One region of the Romboutsia sp. 1001713B170207_170306_H8 genome, then DNA from elsewhere that is predicted to be linked to it. Evidence: riboswitches for the same ligand, from Rfam matches in the RefSeq annotation. Region 1 holds a riboswitch; each other region holds the start of a gene.
What was found. A riboswitch is a leader RNA that binds a small molecule or an ion and turns the genes downstream of it on or off. The one in region 1 is predicted to bind cyclic di-GMP.
Positions count from the first base shown of each region.

Region 1 (4,037 bases):
AGATTAAAGTCTTCAAATCCTTTTGTAGATTCTTTCGGTGCTAGCATACTATATATATTGTTATAAGGAACTCTATCTCCCTTACCATTATTTATTGATGCATAGTTTGCCCACATATTATTAGTTACTTCTCCCCAAGTTCTAGGCTTTATATCCATTTGATGGCCAAACTCATGAATAGTTCCCCATATAATACTATTCATACTACTTTTATCTGGCCTTAGTATTATTTCTTGTATATGTCTTTGAATACCTACATGATCCCCTGCTGCATAAGCTGCTCCATAAGGTTGCATTAATCTTATTGTTCCTCTAATATTAGTAGAATCATTTGTAAGGTCACTTTCGTCATCTTTTAATCCTGCAAATGTAATGGCTTCTTCTAATTGACTATCCCAAGTAGCAATACTTTCTTCAATATCAATTCCTTCATTTACATATACTTGGTACGCTGCTTTTGCAGTTCCTGTAAGCATCAATCTTTTTGTATTAAACTCAAATATATCTACAGTTGTATCTGGATTTTCATCTAATTTTTTCTTATATTCTTTTAACTCTTTTAAAAATTCTTCTTGGTTATCACCAGTATTAAATAGTGGGAATTTTTCTCCTCCATCTATACGAACTACTGGTGCCTTTCCTTGTTGTTCTTCTGTATATTTATTTACTAAGTATACAGCTCCACCTTTAGCACTTTTTTGAGACCAACTATCACTATAAATTTCTGGTACTACTATTGTGTTCATACCTTTCTTTAATTGATAGTTTCTTCTCCAATTGCCATAGTGACCTTCCTGTTGTGAAAATACTATTGATGGTAGTGGTTTGCCATCTTCTGCTTCAACAAATATATTAAATACTTCTCCTGGTTTTGCAACTATCCCAGTTGATTGAAAGTCATTTCCAAAACTTGACATAAGTAAATTATTTGTAGCTTTTAAGTGTGTATCACCATTTTGCATTACTGTAAAAGTACTATCTGAATAATCTTTATCACCTTGTAGAATTTCCTTAGCTAAGTCTATAGCATATATTAGTTGATCTTTTAAAGGATGATTATTAACTTCTTTTTCTAAATCATTTATTACATCTATATTGTTATATTCATCTTTTAACTTAACCATTGTACCATCTGTAAATATATTATTTATAATACTTGGTAATGAGTCTTCTTTATATAACCAAAATACAGAGCAGGCTGCTTGATTTAAATTTCCTTTTTTAAATACAAACTTTATTCTTTTAAATTCAGTTGGTTCAAAAGTTATTTCTTTTATATCATGGCTTGCTGCTTGCTCTCCTGTAGCTACTAATTTAAAGGTATCACCTTTAGTAGTGTTTGATGCATATATCTCAAATTCTTCTGCATAACCTTTTTGCCACGATGGAGTTCCACCATATATTAACCTATCTAAAACTGTAGCTTCTTTTAACTGTACTACTATTTCATTTTTAAAATCATCACTATTATTTTTTCTAGATGCCCAGTATGTTTTAGTATCATTATCAAAAGCTTTCATTAAAGCTTCACTGCTAGACCCATCATTACTGCTTATTTTTTCTATTTCTGAATTATCTACTTTAAATGCTTTGTTATAGATTTCCTCATATTTTCAATTAACTTTTTCAAATTTTTGAATTTGAGCATTTTGACTTTCTATATTATTTTCTTCTTTAAGTAATATCTTTGCATTTTCTATATCTTCTTTAAATTCATTATAAAGAACATGATTTTTTATTTCATTTTCTAAAGCTTCTATTTTTTCAATAGTATTAAACTCATCACTTACAACACTCATAGTGCTATCTGCAAATAATCTATTTATCTTATCAGCTAACTCATCTTCTTTATATAGCATAAATTCTGAAGCTGATGCCCAATTTTGATTAGCTTTTTTAAACTTAAACTTTATTCTTTTAAACTCTGCTTTATCAAACTTTATTTCAACTATATCTGAAGTAGATCCTGAATACTTTCCATGACTTACTACAGTAAAATCATCACCATCATCTGTAAGTGAAGAATATATTTCAAATTCTTGAGCAAATCCTTTTCCCTTAGCTGAATCTTGTCTTGCTCCATATACTATTCTGTTTAAACTTGTAATTTCATCTAGTGTAATTATTACCTCATTTTCAAAACTTGAACTATTAACCTTATTAGTCTCCCAGTGGGTACTGAAGTCTTCATCTATAGCTTTAGTTATTACTGATGATGGGTAATTTCCTCCGTTATTAGTTATTGAAATTATTTTTGAGTTATCTAATTTAAAAGATTTATTATATTCTTCTAAATAGCTGCTATTAAGTAAATTAAATTTACTTACTTTAGCTTGATTTGATTGTATATCTTGATTATTTTTATCTGATATATTTTGGACTACGTTATTGTCCCCCAATTCATGTGCTAAAACACCTATAGTGCTTGCTGAAAAGTTTGTAATGATTGCTGCCATAGTTAACGCTGCTATTTTTCTTTTGTGCATATTTATCCTCCTGAATAATTCTCCCTCAGAAGTACATTATTTAGGCATAAAAAAAGTTACTCATAAAGAGTAACTTGAAATAGACCTAATAATTTCATACTAAGCTTAAAACAAAAAGTATAATGTACTATTTGGCAACTGGCTGACATAGTAAAAAAACCTTAGTCCCTATAGCTTTGTGTCCCTAAGTTTCCTTAGGTTTACCTATTAAATTTATTCAGTATTTTACCATTATTTTTTATATTATGTCAATTACTGTTATATTATTTACACTAAAATTATAAATAATTCAATTCATTTTATAACAGCTATCTTTCCCTAGTATCAAGAACAAATGTAATCTGTGTTATATAATTATCGACTTTATCTTCGTATGTCATATAAACAGTATGTATCCCCGAATAAAAATCTGTTGTGTCAAATGATATTTTTCCATTTTCATCTACGCATTCTTCTACGTTTAAAGTTGTTAAGTCCCATGTTCTATTATCTTTTATGATTATAGACGTTAGAGTTAATTTTTCACCATTTCTGTTTAAAACGTCGTAGTCTACAGTGACTTTTTTATCTTTTGCCAAAACCCAATCCTCTGTTATTATTTGCGGGTGTGCCTTTAGGTTTGTCAAATTTTTAAGGTCTTTTAATGGTGATAAATCTTTTATTTTGTTATTTTCTATGTTTAGTGATTCTAGATTCACAGCGTATTGTAAACCTTCTAAACTTTGAACATTTTTAACTGTTAGTGAAACAAGCTCCCTCATATCACCTAATCTTACTTCACCTTGTAGACCAAGTTCTTGTTGTATACTTAATTTAAGATTTTTATCTTTTATTTGTATTATTTGACTTAAGTCTATTTCTACCGCAGAATTGATTGCTTTTCTTATCTCCTCTACTGCTGTATCTATTTTAGTTTGATTGTTAGAACTTAAAGTTTTTTCACCATTTTCTATAGCATTTTTTATAGTTTTTGCAGATTCTTCAGTGTAATTCCCTAAATCCAAGGCCCTAGCTTCTTCTAAAACTTCTTCTAATTTGCTTAAATCAAATTCAGAAAAATTTCTAAATTTAGCATCTGCCCAGTCGGCATGATCCCAAGTGTCTCCGCTATCAGCTACATCTACTACTAGTTTGATTTCGCTAGAATTTCTAACATCAACAATTAAGTGCTGTTTTGGTGTATTTGATTTCATAATAGGTGTTTCTGCCTTTAAAACCCCATCTACGTACACCTTAAATATAACACTTGATGCTTGTTGACCTGCTACAAATTGATCAAGTCCAACCCAAGCATCGAATATATCGTAACCTGTTGAATCGTAAACTATTTCTGAGTAAGCGTGAGTTCCTATACCCTTTTTAAAAACTTCAACGTATCCATCTTCATTTAAAAGTTTTATAGGTTCTTGTCTTACTGATTTATCTTTTCCTATGTAACCTGAACCTATTGTTGCAGATTTCCAATTTAAATCAGATAAATAAGTTTCTTTATCTGTAACTACTACTGTTCTTGTAAATTGGGCTTTGTTTCCATCACTATCTTTTACAGAA
Region 1 covers NZ_JADNAX010000002.1:243,885-247,921, forward strand. The annotation lists partial or broken gene I2A66_RS17135 (discoidin domain-containing protein) at 1-1,520, opposite strand, end outside; gene I2A66_RS17140 (discoidin domain-containing protein) at 1,614-2,486, opposite strand; cyclic di-GMP riboswitch class I at 2,617-2,701, opposite strand; gene I2A66_RS05840 (NPCBM/NEW2 domain-containing protein) at 2,795-4,037, opposite strand, start outside.

Region 2 (4,037 bases), 100 kb from region 1:
ATCCTTTGATTGCATTCATTAACTCTATATTTACGCTAGAACTAATATCATCAGCACTTGTAAATTTCCACTCAAAATCTCCACCATTTACTCTTCCTGAATAGTTTGTAACAATACCTCTTACATCTTCTATATTATCTGGAGTATACTCATACATTTTAGAACTTGTATCAAAGTTATTATATGTATTTGCTCCACTTAAAGTCTTATATGTACTTGGAACTATTTCATTTCTCGAAATTGCTAAATAAGCATCAAACTGTGTTGAATTTTGACTTGCATATACAATTCTTGATTCACCTGATATCTTGTTGTTATATGCTTTGATCATACCACCAGATTCACCTGAGAAGTTTCCTTTACCATTTCCATATATATCACTGCCTTGTAATGAAATAAGCATTGGATATTTAGTATTTCTAAAATCACTAGCTTCTACGAAAGCTGAACTGCCTTTAGTTACCCCAACTCCATATTTTGAATTTCCATCAAAATAATTATTATAAATATGCACTGTACCGACTCTTATTCTAGGATGCCTTGAGTCTGAATGATCAAACCAATTATGATGATACGTTACAAAAAACTCTTCAGTATCACTCATTCCACAAAGTGAAGCTTTACCCGAATCATAAAAATGGTTGTATGAAATTGTTACATAGGTTGATTTTCCCTTAACATCAGCTGAACCATCTCCTTTTGCCTGGTCTACATCACTTCCTGCACTTCCATAGAATATATCATTATTATGAATCCATATATTCTCATTACCTGTATCCAGTGAAATTGCATCATCTGGGAATAACATTATACCAACATTTCTTAATTCTACATTATGAGAATCTCTAATTAAAAATCCCCATTTATATACTGTAGTATCCTCTCCTACACCTTCAAAAGTAACATTATATATTCCCTTTAATTGTAAATATCCACTTGAATTAAGTCCTATAATATCTGATCCTTTTATTTCTCCAATCATACGTATTATTAAAGGTGTTTTATCATAACCTTTTGGACGTTTTTATAGTATATCTACTATACCTGTACATTTAGTTTTACTACCTTTGCTATTAGTAATAACATCTAACGTTACTGTATTAACATTTTCTGATGTTATATATATTATTTTTGAATCATTCTTAACTGTTCCATTATCATTATATCCTCCTGAGCTAGTCTTCATAGGAGATTCTTTAGAGAACCCAAAACCTTCTCTTGTATGATTTTTAACTTCTATATCTGTTATTATTCCTTGTAAAGATACCTCTTCTTTATTATCTATTGTAGGAATTACTTTTATAATGTATTCGCCTTCTGAAAGCCCCAGTATATCTGCTCTAAAATATGATGAGTATTGCCTTATTAGTTCATCGTCTATTTTTTTATATTTATAATATGATTCAGAGGCTAGCTTATAATAAACATTATACCCTTTAGCCTCTTTTATCGGCTTCCATTCAACACTTATACTTTCTAACCATCCTTTACTTTCTAATATAGAAACTTTGCTTAATTGAGTTATATGGCCTGTATTATTCTCTATTGCACTTGCAATAATAGCTACATTAGTAGATATTATTGACGCTATAGTCATAGATGCTATAGCTTTTGATAAAATTTTCATCTTCAAATTTAAATCTCCCTTTTATAAATTTATTGTAGCTAAGGGTATTCCGGTAAAATCTTAATTCTTTAGTTTTATTTTGCAATAAAAAAACTATCCTAACTTAAGAAAGAGGATAGTTTCCATATAAATCATTACAACCTAATCTATATTTAATTAAATATATTAAATAAATATAATCTTATTTTATAAGAACAAAGAATAAATATTCTTCGGCAACTGGCTGGCATAGTAATAATTACCTTAGCCCCTTTAGCTTTGCGTCTTTGGATTTCTCCAAATTTGCCATTATTTTATTGTAAAAACAATTTATCATATATTTATATCTATTTCAATAGAATATCTTTATAAGAATAACAATACTAGAAAATTTTTTCTAGTATTGTTATTTTTATTATGTTCCGCAATAAGTTCTATAAGGACAATTTGATGGCTTAGGTAATTTAGAATACTCTTCTTGTTTTTTTGAATGTTCATATGGTTTAGATAGAACCTCAAGAAGTCTTTTCATAACATTAAGATTACCTTTATTAGCAGCATCAAGAGCTTCTTCAACTCTATGATTTCTTGGAATTACAGCTGGATTTGAATTCATCATTAGTCCTTTAACCATTTCTTTTGACTTTCCTTGTCTTTGTAATCTTTCCTGCCATAATTTATACCAATATTTAAATTCCTGACTATTATACATTGAACTTTCTTTATTATTATCAAATGTTAATGAGATAAATGTATTAGTATAATCTTCATTATACTTCTCCATCATATTAAGCAAATCTTTAATAATAGATTTATCTTCAACCTCTTCATCAAATAATCCAAGCTTAGACCTCATTATAGATATCCAATTTGAATAATATATCTCAGAAAAGTTAGAAATAGCATTTTGAGCTATTTGTATAGCTTTATTCCTATCTTCATTTAGCAAAGGTAATAATGATTCTGCAAATCTACATAAGTTCCACTCTGTCATAATAGGTTGATTTTTATATGAATATCTTCCATTTCTATCTATAGAACTAAATACAGTATTAGGATTGTATTCATCCATAAATGCACATGGCCCATAGTCAATTGTTTCTCCACTTATAGTCATATTATCCGTATTCATAACTCCATGTATAAAACCTACACATTGCCACTTAGAAACAAGACTTGCTTGAGATTTTATAACCTCATTAAGTAGATTAATATATTTATTACTATCATCTTTGATATGAGGAAAATGTCTTTTTAAACAGTAATCAGCTAAATCTTTAAGTTGTTGGTGTGACCCAAAGCTCGATACATATTGAAATGTACCAAATCTAATATGACTTGAAGCAACTCTAGTTAATATTGCACCTTTTTTTATATCTTCTCTAATTACTGGATCACCAGTTTTAACTACAGCTAAGCTACGCGTAGTAGGAATTCCGAGTCCATACATTGCTTCGCTTATTATATATTCTCTAAGCATTGGACCAAGTGCCGCTCTTCCATCTCCTCCACGAGAGTATGGAGTTTTTCCTGAACCTTTAAGTTGAATATCATATCTTTCACCTAACGGTGTTATTTGCTCTCCTATTAATAAAGCTCTTCCATCACCTAGTATTGTAAAGTGCCCAAACTGGTGACCTCCATATGCTTGAGCAATATATTCTCCACCTTCTATTTTCTTATTTCCTGAGAATATTAAAGTTCCTTCATAACTTTTTAAGGAATCAATATTAAAACCTAAATTTTTTGCCAATTGCTCATTTAATATAATTAACTTTGGTGATGATACTGGATCTATATTAATTTTACTATAAAAAAAATCAGATAAATTTATATACGTATTATCAAAATTCCATCCCATGTTATTTGCATTTTTTATATAAGTCATTTTTCCTCCTTTATTTTAATTTAGATTTATTAATTAATATACCCTTATTAATCATTTCAAATAATCTTATTTAACACAAATCTTTAATCCTTTTTTTGTAATTTTAGACAGTAAAATTTAATTATAAAACTCAACTGTATTTTCACTTATAATGTTCATAACGGTAATATAAAACAAACTAAAAGTCACTCTGATTTAATCAGAGTGACTTTTAGTTTGTTTTTAAATTTATTAAAAACATTTTTCTTTTACATTGTCTACTTCGATTTGTTCTCCGTTAGATTCTATAACTCTTTTATACCAAAAGTATGAATCTTTACGTAACCTCTTCATAGTACCATTACCTTCATTATCACGATCTACATATATCATACCATATCTCTTCTTCATTTCGCCTGTAGTAAATGATACTAAATCTATTATTCCCCATGGAGTATATCCCATTAAGTCTACTCCATCATAATTTACAGCTTTTTTAATTTCTTCTATATGTTGTTTTAAATAATCTATACGATTTATATCATGAATTTCTTCATTTTCTTC
Region 2 covers NZ_JADNAX010000002.1:140,986-145,022, forward strand. The annotation lists gene I2A66_RS17120 (pectate lyase family protein) at 1-982, opposite strand, end outside; gene I2A66_RS17125 (hypothetical protein) at 1,025-1,633, opposite strand; cyclic di-GMP riboswitch class I at 1,839-1,924, opposite strand; gene I2A66_RS05365 (protein adenylyltransferase SelO) at 2,022-3,494, opposite strand; gene I2A66_RS05370 (6-phospho-beta-glucosidase) at 3,726-4,037, opposite strand, start outside.
Region 2: another riboswitch for cyclic di-GMP. It lies ahead of I2A66_RS17125 (hypothetical protein); the one in region 1 lies ahead of I2A66_RS17140 (discoidin domain-containing protein).

Region 3 (4,037 bases), on a different contig from region 1:
TCCAACTAGAAATGCGTTCATGAATCCTGGTACATATGCTACCCCTGCTATTATTATAAATGCTATAAGTGGTGTTGTTATTGATGATAATTCATTTAACCATAATTTTGATACTTCATAAGAAAATATAACCCAAAGTATACTTATTAATATACTTATAAAGAATTTAGTTTTTACACTTAAATAAAAACCGTTATTTTTATTTATCGTATTATTCATCTGTATCCTCCGTTGTAAAAAATATATTTGTCTGAAATCCCCCTTGATACAGATAGCAATTTATCTAAGCAGTTTGTCTTTATTTCATATATAAAACATTTATCCTTAAATAAAACCATTATATATTTTAAGTTAACATATATCTATATGTAATTTTAACCATAAAAAAATAAGGTACCTTTATAGATACCTTATAACTATATAAATAAACTCGAATACCAATTTAATATATGATTCCCGTATAACATTGTTATTAATGCTCCTACTGAAATAAATGGACCATATGGTATCATCGAGTTATATTCTTTATTTTTTATTTTGCTATGTAGTATTGTTATTATCCCATAAATAGCACCTACATATACACTTAGTAACACTGTCAGTAATCCACCTTTTAGTCCTAGGAAAAATCCTGTCATGGCAAAGAATTTTATATCTCCTCCACCCATAACTTCTTTTTTAGCTATAAATTCTATTATATATATTATTAATAACATTCCACCTCCAGATACTATAGCCCCTACTATACTATCTTTTAAAGGTACTCCTATTCCAAATAACTTTAATACTAATGCTGATATTATTCCAAATATTATTATCTCATCTGGTATTATGTAATGGTCTATATCTATGAATGTTATTATTATTAATATTGATGCTAGTACTAAATAATATATAGTTTCTAGTGATATTGAAAATGTATTAAATACTACTAAGAATAAAATTCCAGTTAAAAATTCTACATATGCATATCTAGATGATATTTCTTTTTTGCAATATCTACATTTTCTACCTGATATTAAGTAGCTTAATATTGGTATTAAGTCTATAGGTTTTAGTCTTGTGTTGCACGTGGGACATTTTGATGGTGGATTTACTATTGATTCATTTTCTGGAATTCTGTATATGCATACGTTAAAAAAACTTCCAAAAACTATTCCAATTATAAATATATAAAGTTGTAGTATCAATTCCATATTTTTCTCCATTTTTAAATATATTAATTAGTATATCATACCAATTGATTTACTAGTAAAATCATAATCATTGCATCTACTAAGAGCCATTTCTCTTGATATTTTTCCACTTTTATATAACTTAATTAAATCTTGATCCATAGTTTGCATTCCAAATTTCATACCTGTTTGTATAGAGCTTTGAATTTGATGGTTTTTTCCTTCTCTTATAAGATTTCTTATTGCAGGTGTTACTGTCATCACTTCAAGAGCTGCTACTCTTCCTTCACCATCTGATGTTGGTATTAATTGTTGTGAAACAACTCCTTCTATTACAGTTGATAATTGCATTCTAATTTGTTGCTGTTGTTCTGATGGAAAACTGTCTATTATTCTATCTATAGTTTTTGCTGCCCCTATTGTATGTAGTGTTGAGAATACTAAATGTCCTGTCTCTGCTGCTGTAAGGGCTATTGATATTGTTTCCGGATCACGCATTTCTCCTATTAATATTACATCTGGATCTTGACGAAGTATTGCTCTAAGTGCCGAATTAAATGATTTTGTATCATTTCCTATTTCTCTTTGATTTACTATGCTGTTTTTGTGGTTGTGTACGTATTCTATTGGATCTTCTATTGTTATTATATGTGATTGTCTATTTGTGTTTATTATATCTAGAAGGCTTGCTAGTGTTGTAGATTTACCACTTCCTGTTGGGCCTGTTACTAATACCAATCCTTTTTGTTTTTCTGTGAATGTTTTTAATGTTTGAGGTAATCCTAGTGTGTTAAAGTTTGGTATTTCTGAACTTATTGTTCTTAGTGCTATTGCGTAGTTTCCTTTTTGTTTGTAGGCATTTACTCTGAATCGTTCTCCACTTTCTAGTGATATTGAAAAATCACATTCGCCTTCTTCTTCTATTTTTCTGAAGTTTTTTTCTGAAGTAATTTGTTGTACCATGTTTTTTGTATCTTCTGATGTTAATGTGTATTCAGATAACTTTATAAATTTTCCTTTACTTCTTACAGTTGGAACGCTCCCTACTGTTATGTGTATATCTGATGATCTTAATTGTATTGATTTATTTAATAAGTCAAATATATTCATTTATTACTCCTTATTATCTTATCAAAGTATCTATTGGTTATTCTTCTCCTAATAAATAATTTTTTAATCAAAATATTAAAATTTAGTTCATATTAATTAATAAAGAACCGAAGGTAAAATATAAACCTTCGGTTCTTTATTAATTATTTATCTATTCCATTTTGATTATAGTCAATTAAAACTATTTTTATTGGCTTCGCTGTAGTCCCATCTGCTGTTCCTACTTCTGCATTTGTTAAGTTTCCAAAATCAGACTTTAACTTTTCTATTCCTGCTGCATTTATTTTGCTCGTAGTAGTTATAGAAAGAACTAAATCGCTTGGTGTAGCTGATGCACCTGATAAAACATATGAAGCTCCTAGTGGCTTTCCTAAATCATCTATTAATCCAGCAAATGCATCTGTAGATGTATTCGTTCCCACTGTAGTCTTCGGTGAGTTTCCATCAGTTGGATACGCTCCTGTATCAGCATAACTTGTTGCTGCTGCTGATTTTATAGCACTTATATCTGATTCTAATTCTGAAATTCTTGCCTTTTGTATATTATTGAATAATGCTGGTACTGCTACTACTGCTAATATACCTATAATAGCTATTACTACTAATAATTCCACTAATGTGAAACCTTTATTATTTTTCTTTTTGTTTAACATAATTTCCCTCCAAAATTTATCATAATTTTCTCACTGGAATAACCCCTTTGAAAACATAAAAAATGACTATTATGCTTTGTCTAAAACAAAATCTTAATAGCCGGTTGCACCACTTACTCTACATATTCCAGGTGCCCAAATAAAGAATATGTTTCTCCGTATCTCATTCCATTTTATACCAAAATTGTATCATTTATTCCATTCTTTAGCAAGCATTTTTATACTTATTATTAAGTCGAAATTATACTTTTGTATTATTTATAATTTTACAAAATAAAATAAGATAACTTTTAAAATTAAAAGTTACCTTATCAATAAAAATTAATTTATATTTTTAAAATAAGTCAGGTAATTCCTGTGATTGTAAATTTAATTTAACATCTTTACTATTTATAATATTCCCGCTTGAATTAAATAAACTAGCTCGAATAGTTCCATCAGATATTGACTTTACACTATATGTAACTATATATTTGCCAGGATTAAAGTTTTTAAGTTCAATGTATCCAGAATCTTGATCTATAGTTATACTCACATTATTATCTCTACCTTGTATTTCGCCATTTTCATTACATTTATATACAAGCACGCTACTACTATTAACATCTATATCATTATCAAGTAATATATTTAGAATATTATTTTCATTCCTTATATCTATACTTATACCCAGTGTATAATACATATTTTTCATTATATTAACTTGCTGGCTTCCTATTGTAGAATTATTTTCATATTTACCATGAGCTATTATTTCACTGGAATCTATGACACTTACTGTCGTTCCATTAAAATAATCCTTTTTCCATAAATATCCTGATGTTTCATCTAGTGTTACATCTCCATAATTAATATATCCACTATTTTCTTCAAATACAATCTCTTGTATTGTCTTGGCTTTAACCGACACATTTATATTTACAACATCAGCTTCATACTTCCATTCACTTTTTGATCCAGTTTTATTCAACCTGTAATTAATACTAAATACGCCACCTAAATCTTCATTACTATTTATATATTCTAGTCCATCTGGAAGCACATCACTTAATCTAATATCCTTTATAGTTAATGATTCTGGTATATTACCTTTATTTTT
Region 3 covers NZ_JADNAX010000009.1:39,251-43,287, reverse strand. The annotation lists gene I2A66_RS13695 (glycosyltransferase family 2 protein) at 1-219, opposite strand, end outside; gene I2A66_RS13690 (prepilin peptidase) at 417-1,196, opposite strand; gene I2A66_RS13685 (type IV pilus twitching motility protein PilT) at 1,224-2,285, opposite strand; gene I2A66_RS13680 (type II secretion system protein) at 2,429-2,938, opposite strand; cyclic di-GMP riboswitch class II at 3,028-3,111, opposite strand; gene I2A66_RS13675 (DUF5057 domain-containing protein) at 3,273-4,037, opposite strand, start outside.
Region 3: another riboswitch for cyclic di-GMP. It lies ahead of I2A66_RS13680 (type II secretion system protein); the one in region 1 lies ahead of I2A66_RS17140 (discoidin domain-containing protein).

Region 4 (4,037 bases), on a different contig from region 1:
ATGCCATCCATCTTGAGTATCATGAATGTTAACTTGTGTTCCTTTAGATAATTTACCTATCTTTGAATAATGTGTTCCAATTCCACTTCTTACATTTAGTACTGATGTAGTTACAGTTCCTAATTTACTTGAACTTGATGTTCCCCCTGAAATAGTAATATATTCAGATGCTGACCATCCTACAGTTCCATTTGATAGCTTTATCTTATACCATCCATTGCTACTTTCAAGTATTGATACTGTATTGTTTTTATATATTTTTGCTATTATGCTGTTATTTGTTCCTGCTCCACTTCTTACGTTTAATACAGAAACATTAACAACACCACTATTGTTGCCTGCATTTGCTATAGTTATGTCTCCTACTAAAGTAGCCGCTGCTAAAACAGCACTTCCAGCTACTACTTTACATAAAGTATGGTTATTTAAACTCATTTGAAATATCTCCCTTATTAAAAGTATTCAGTATATATAGTATCATATTTATACCATATTTTCCATATTTTACTTTTAATATTAAGGTTTTATTGTCATAAATTGCTATATTATATGAAGTGATAGCATTGTAACTATTACTCCTGCCATCATATTTCCTATTAATACTCCAGCTAAAGCTTCTTTCATTCTCATTTTTAATATTGATGCTATTGCTGATGCTGTCCATGTCCCAGTTGTCGGAAGAGGCACACCTACAAATAGGATTATTCCTAATATTGAAGCTTTTTTCATCTTTTTCATACCAGATTCTATTTTATTATCTACTTTTTTTATTAGTCCTAAAAATATTTTCTTTGTTCTTAAGTAGTGCATTATATTTCTAAAACATAAAACCAGTGGTATTGATACTATAGTAGATCCAGCTACACTAGCTAAATATACACCTATAGGATTTAAATCCATTGCTATACCAAGTGGTATTGCTCCTCTTAATTCAGTTACTGGTATCATTGATAAAATCATTATATGTAAGTATCCCAAGTTAGTCCTCCTTCAAAAAATAAAGATATAACATTTTATCATAATTGTTATATCTTTGTATATTCATTATTAACCTTTTGCAGTTTCTCTGTATCCATCTGGATTTTTACTTTGCCATCTCCATGAATCTTGGCACATTTCATCTATACCATAATTAGCTTTCCATCCAAGTTCTTTTTCTGCTTTACTTGGATCTGCATAGCATACTGCTACATCTCCAGCTCTTCTATCAGTAATCGTATAAGGTATTTTTTTACCACTAGCTCTTGAAAATGCATTTACAAGTTGAAGTACACTATATCCATGACCCGTTCCTAAATTATAAGTTACAAGACCTGGGTTTTCTTCGAGTTTTTTTAATGCTTTAACATGTCCTCTTGCTAAGTCTAGTACATGTATATAATCTCTTATACCTGTTCCATCTAAAGTATCATAATCATCTCCAAATATATTTAATACAGGTAGCTTACCAACAGCAACCTTAGTTATATATGGCATTATATTATTTGGTATTCCATCTGGTTCTTCTCCAATTAGACCACTTTTATGAGCTCCAATAGGGTTAAAATATCTTAGAATAGCTACATCTAATGAGGAATATGCAAAACACATATCTCTAAGTATATCTTCTATAATTAGCTTACTTCTTCCATATGGGTTTGTTACTGATAACGGAAAATCTTCTACTATAGGACACTTTTTAGGTTGGCCATATACAGTTGCTGATGAACTAAACACAAATTTACATACACTATATTTTCTCATTAAATCGAATAAATACAGAGTACTTAAAATATTGTTATAGTAATAATCTAATGGTTTTTTTACAGATTCTCCAACAGCTTTTAATGCTGCAAAATGTATTATAGCATCTATTTCATTTTCTTTAAATACAATTTCTAAATCTTCTTTATTAGTTAAATCCACCTCATAAAATTTAAAATCCTTTTTAGATATTTCCCTAATTCTATCTAATACAATTGGACTACTATTACTAAAATTATCTACAACTACTACATCATAATTATAGTTTAATAGCTCTACTACAGTATGACTACCTATGTATCCAGCCCCACCTGTTACTAATATATTCATTTTCCCCAATTCCCCTTTTAATTTAATTACTTAAATTTATGTAAAAAAAAACACCAGCTTATGCTAGTGTATGTCATTAAATTGAGCAAGTCTATAAGCGGAGTTCTGTATTTGATGATCATCTTTCTAGGCCTATTGTCACCAATAGGCTCAAGCGTCCTACCTACCGGAGGGTACGAGCAGCACCCTATTTACCCTAACTTGGACTTGCTCCGGGTGGGGTTTACACGGCTTGGCTAGTCACCTAGCCAACGGTGAGCTCTTACCTCACCTTTTCATCCTTACCAAACTAGTTGGCGGTTATTTTCTGTTGCACTTTCCTTAGGATCACTCCCACTAGACGTTATCTAGCACCCTTGCTCTATGGAGCTCCGACTTTCCTCACGTAGCTAATGCTACCCGCGATCATCTGGCTTACTTAATTTAATTGACTTTCACTATATTATCATATTTTTTTTATCGTGTCAAAAGTTAAATTTTTTATATTATTCCTTTTTCATGCACATAAAGCGCTGCATGAGTTCTATCTCTTAAGTTTAATTTTTCAAAAATATTGCTTGTATGCTTTTTAACTGTATGTTCTGTTATACATAGCTCATTAGCAATCTCATGATTAGTTTTACCTTTTGATATACATATTAAAATTTCTTTTTCTCTTTTTGTAAGCTCTTTTATTTCTTCTAAGTTATCTTTTCTCATATAATTTTCTACGAGGTCTGAATCAAAGTATTTTTTTCCTTTTGATAATAATCTTACTGCATATTTTATTCCTTCACCTTCTATATTTGCTAATATGTAGCTATCTACACCAATTTTCATACACTTTGCGAATAATCTTGTATCTTCATAAAAATCTAATACCATTATTTTTGAATTTCCATTTTCTTTTATATCTTTTATACAATCTATATACTGTTTAGTATTTCTATTTAAGTCAAATATAACTAAATCGTATGCATCTTTATTTATATCAGTACACATATATCCTTCATCTAATATATCTATACAACTTTCACTTGATAGTATCTCTGCTACTCCTTTTCTTATAACTAACGATTCTGAAATTATTATCCCCTTCATATATTACACCCTCCGTAAAGTCCCTTTTATTCACTATGTATTAATTATATGTCTTATTTTTTACATATTAAATCACTCAAATTTACCATATACTATAAATCTTTTGTTTAGTTATTGATTACACTTTTTTATAATTCATATACTTGTTACTATATATCCGTTATACTTTAGTATTATTTTTTATAATAAAAAAAGCTATACTAACAAAAACTAGTTTTTGTCAAATATAGCCGGTTGCATCACTAACTCCATATATCCGAGATGCCCAAATTACAGGATATATATCACCATTTCAAATATTAAAGTTTTTACTACTTATATGTTTATGTTATACATATTTAGTATAATTTTCAATAAATAATTGGTATAATATCTTACTTTCGTTTTTCAAAAAAATACTTTTTTATAAAAAATTCTTATTTTTTCTACAAAATAAATAATTATTCTATATCTAATTCCATTTTATTACAAGTTTAATTCGACAATTAAAAAGCAGACCTATTCAAATAAGCCTGCATAATTTTTAGTATTCTTTTATATATGTAATGTAATTAAATATAAAGTCATTTAGAGCTTTTTTATTGTACTCTTCTTCCCATTCAATTACCCATCCTTTTTCATTATTAATCATAGTATCATTTCTATGACCTTCAAGCGGAAACTCCAACTGATCAAAATCAGTATCTTTAATTTTAATAGCCTGAGTACCAACACTTATAATTTCCATTGGAGTCATATTTGTTTTAGTATATCTAAATAAAGTATTCGCTATATCTAATAGCTCATCGTTACTTACATTCGTTAACTTATTATAAAGTGCTTGTAATACTGTTCTTTGTCTATTATCTCTTTGATAAGCACTATCTATATATCTTATTCTACTA
Region 4 covers NZ_JADNAX010000001.1:40,361-44,397, reverse strand. The annotation lists gene I2A66_RS00210 (C40 family peptidase) at 1-435, opposite strand, end outside; gene I2A66_RS00205 (COG2426 family protein) at 541-978, opposite strand; gene galE (UDP-glucose 4-epimerase GalE) at 1,048-2,073, opposite strand; RNA gene rnpB (RNase P RNA component class A) at 2,152-2,494, opposite strand; gene I2A66_RS00190 (response regulator transcription factor) at 2,554-3,153, opposite strand; cyclic di-GMP riboswitch class II at 3,374-3,457, opposite strand; gene I2A66_RS00185 (LCP family protein) at 3,677-4,037, opposite strand, start outside.
Region 4: another riboswitch for cyclic di-GMP. It lies ahead of I2A66_RS00190 (response regulator transcription factor); the one in region 1 lies ahead of I2A66_RS17140 (discoidin domain-containing protein).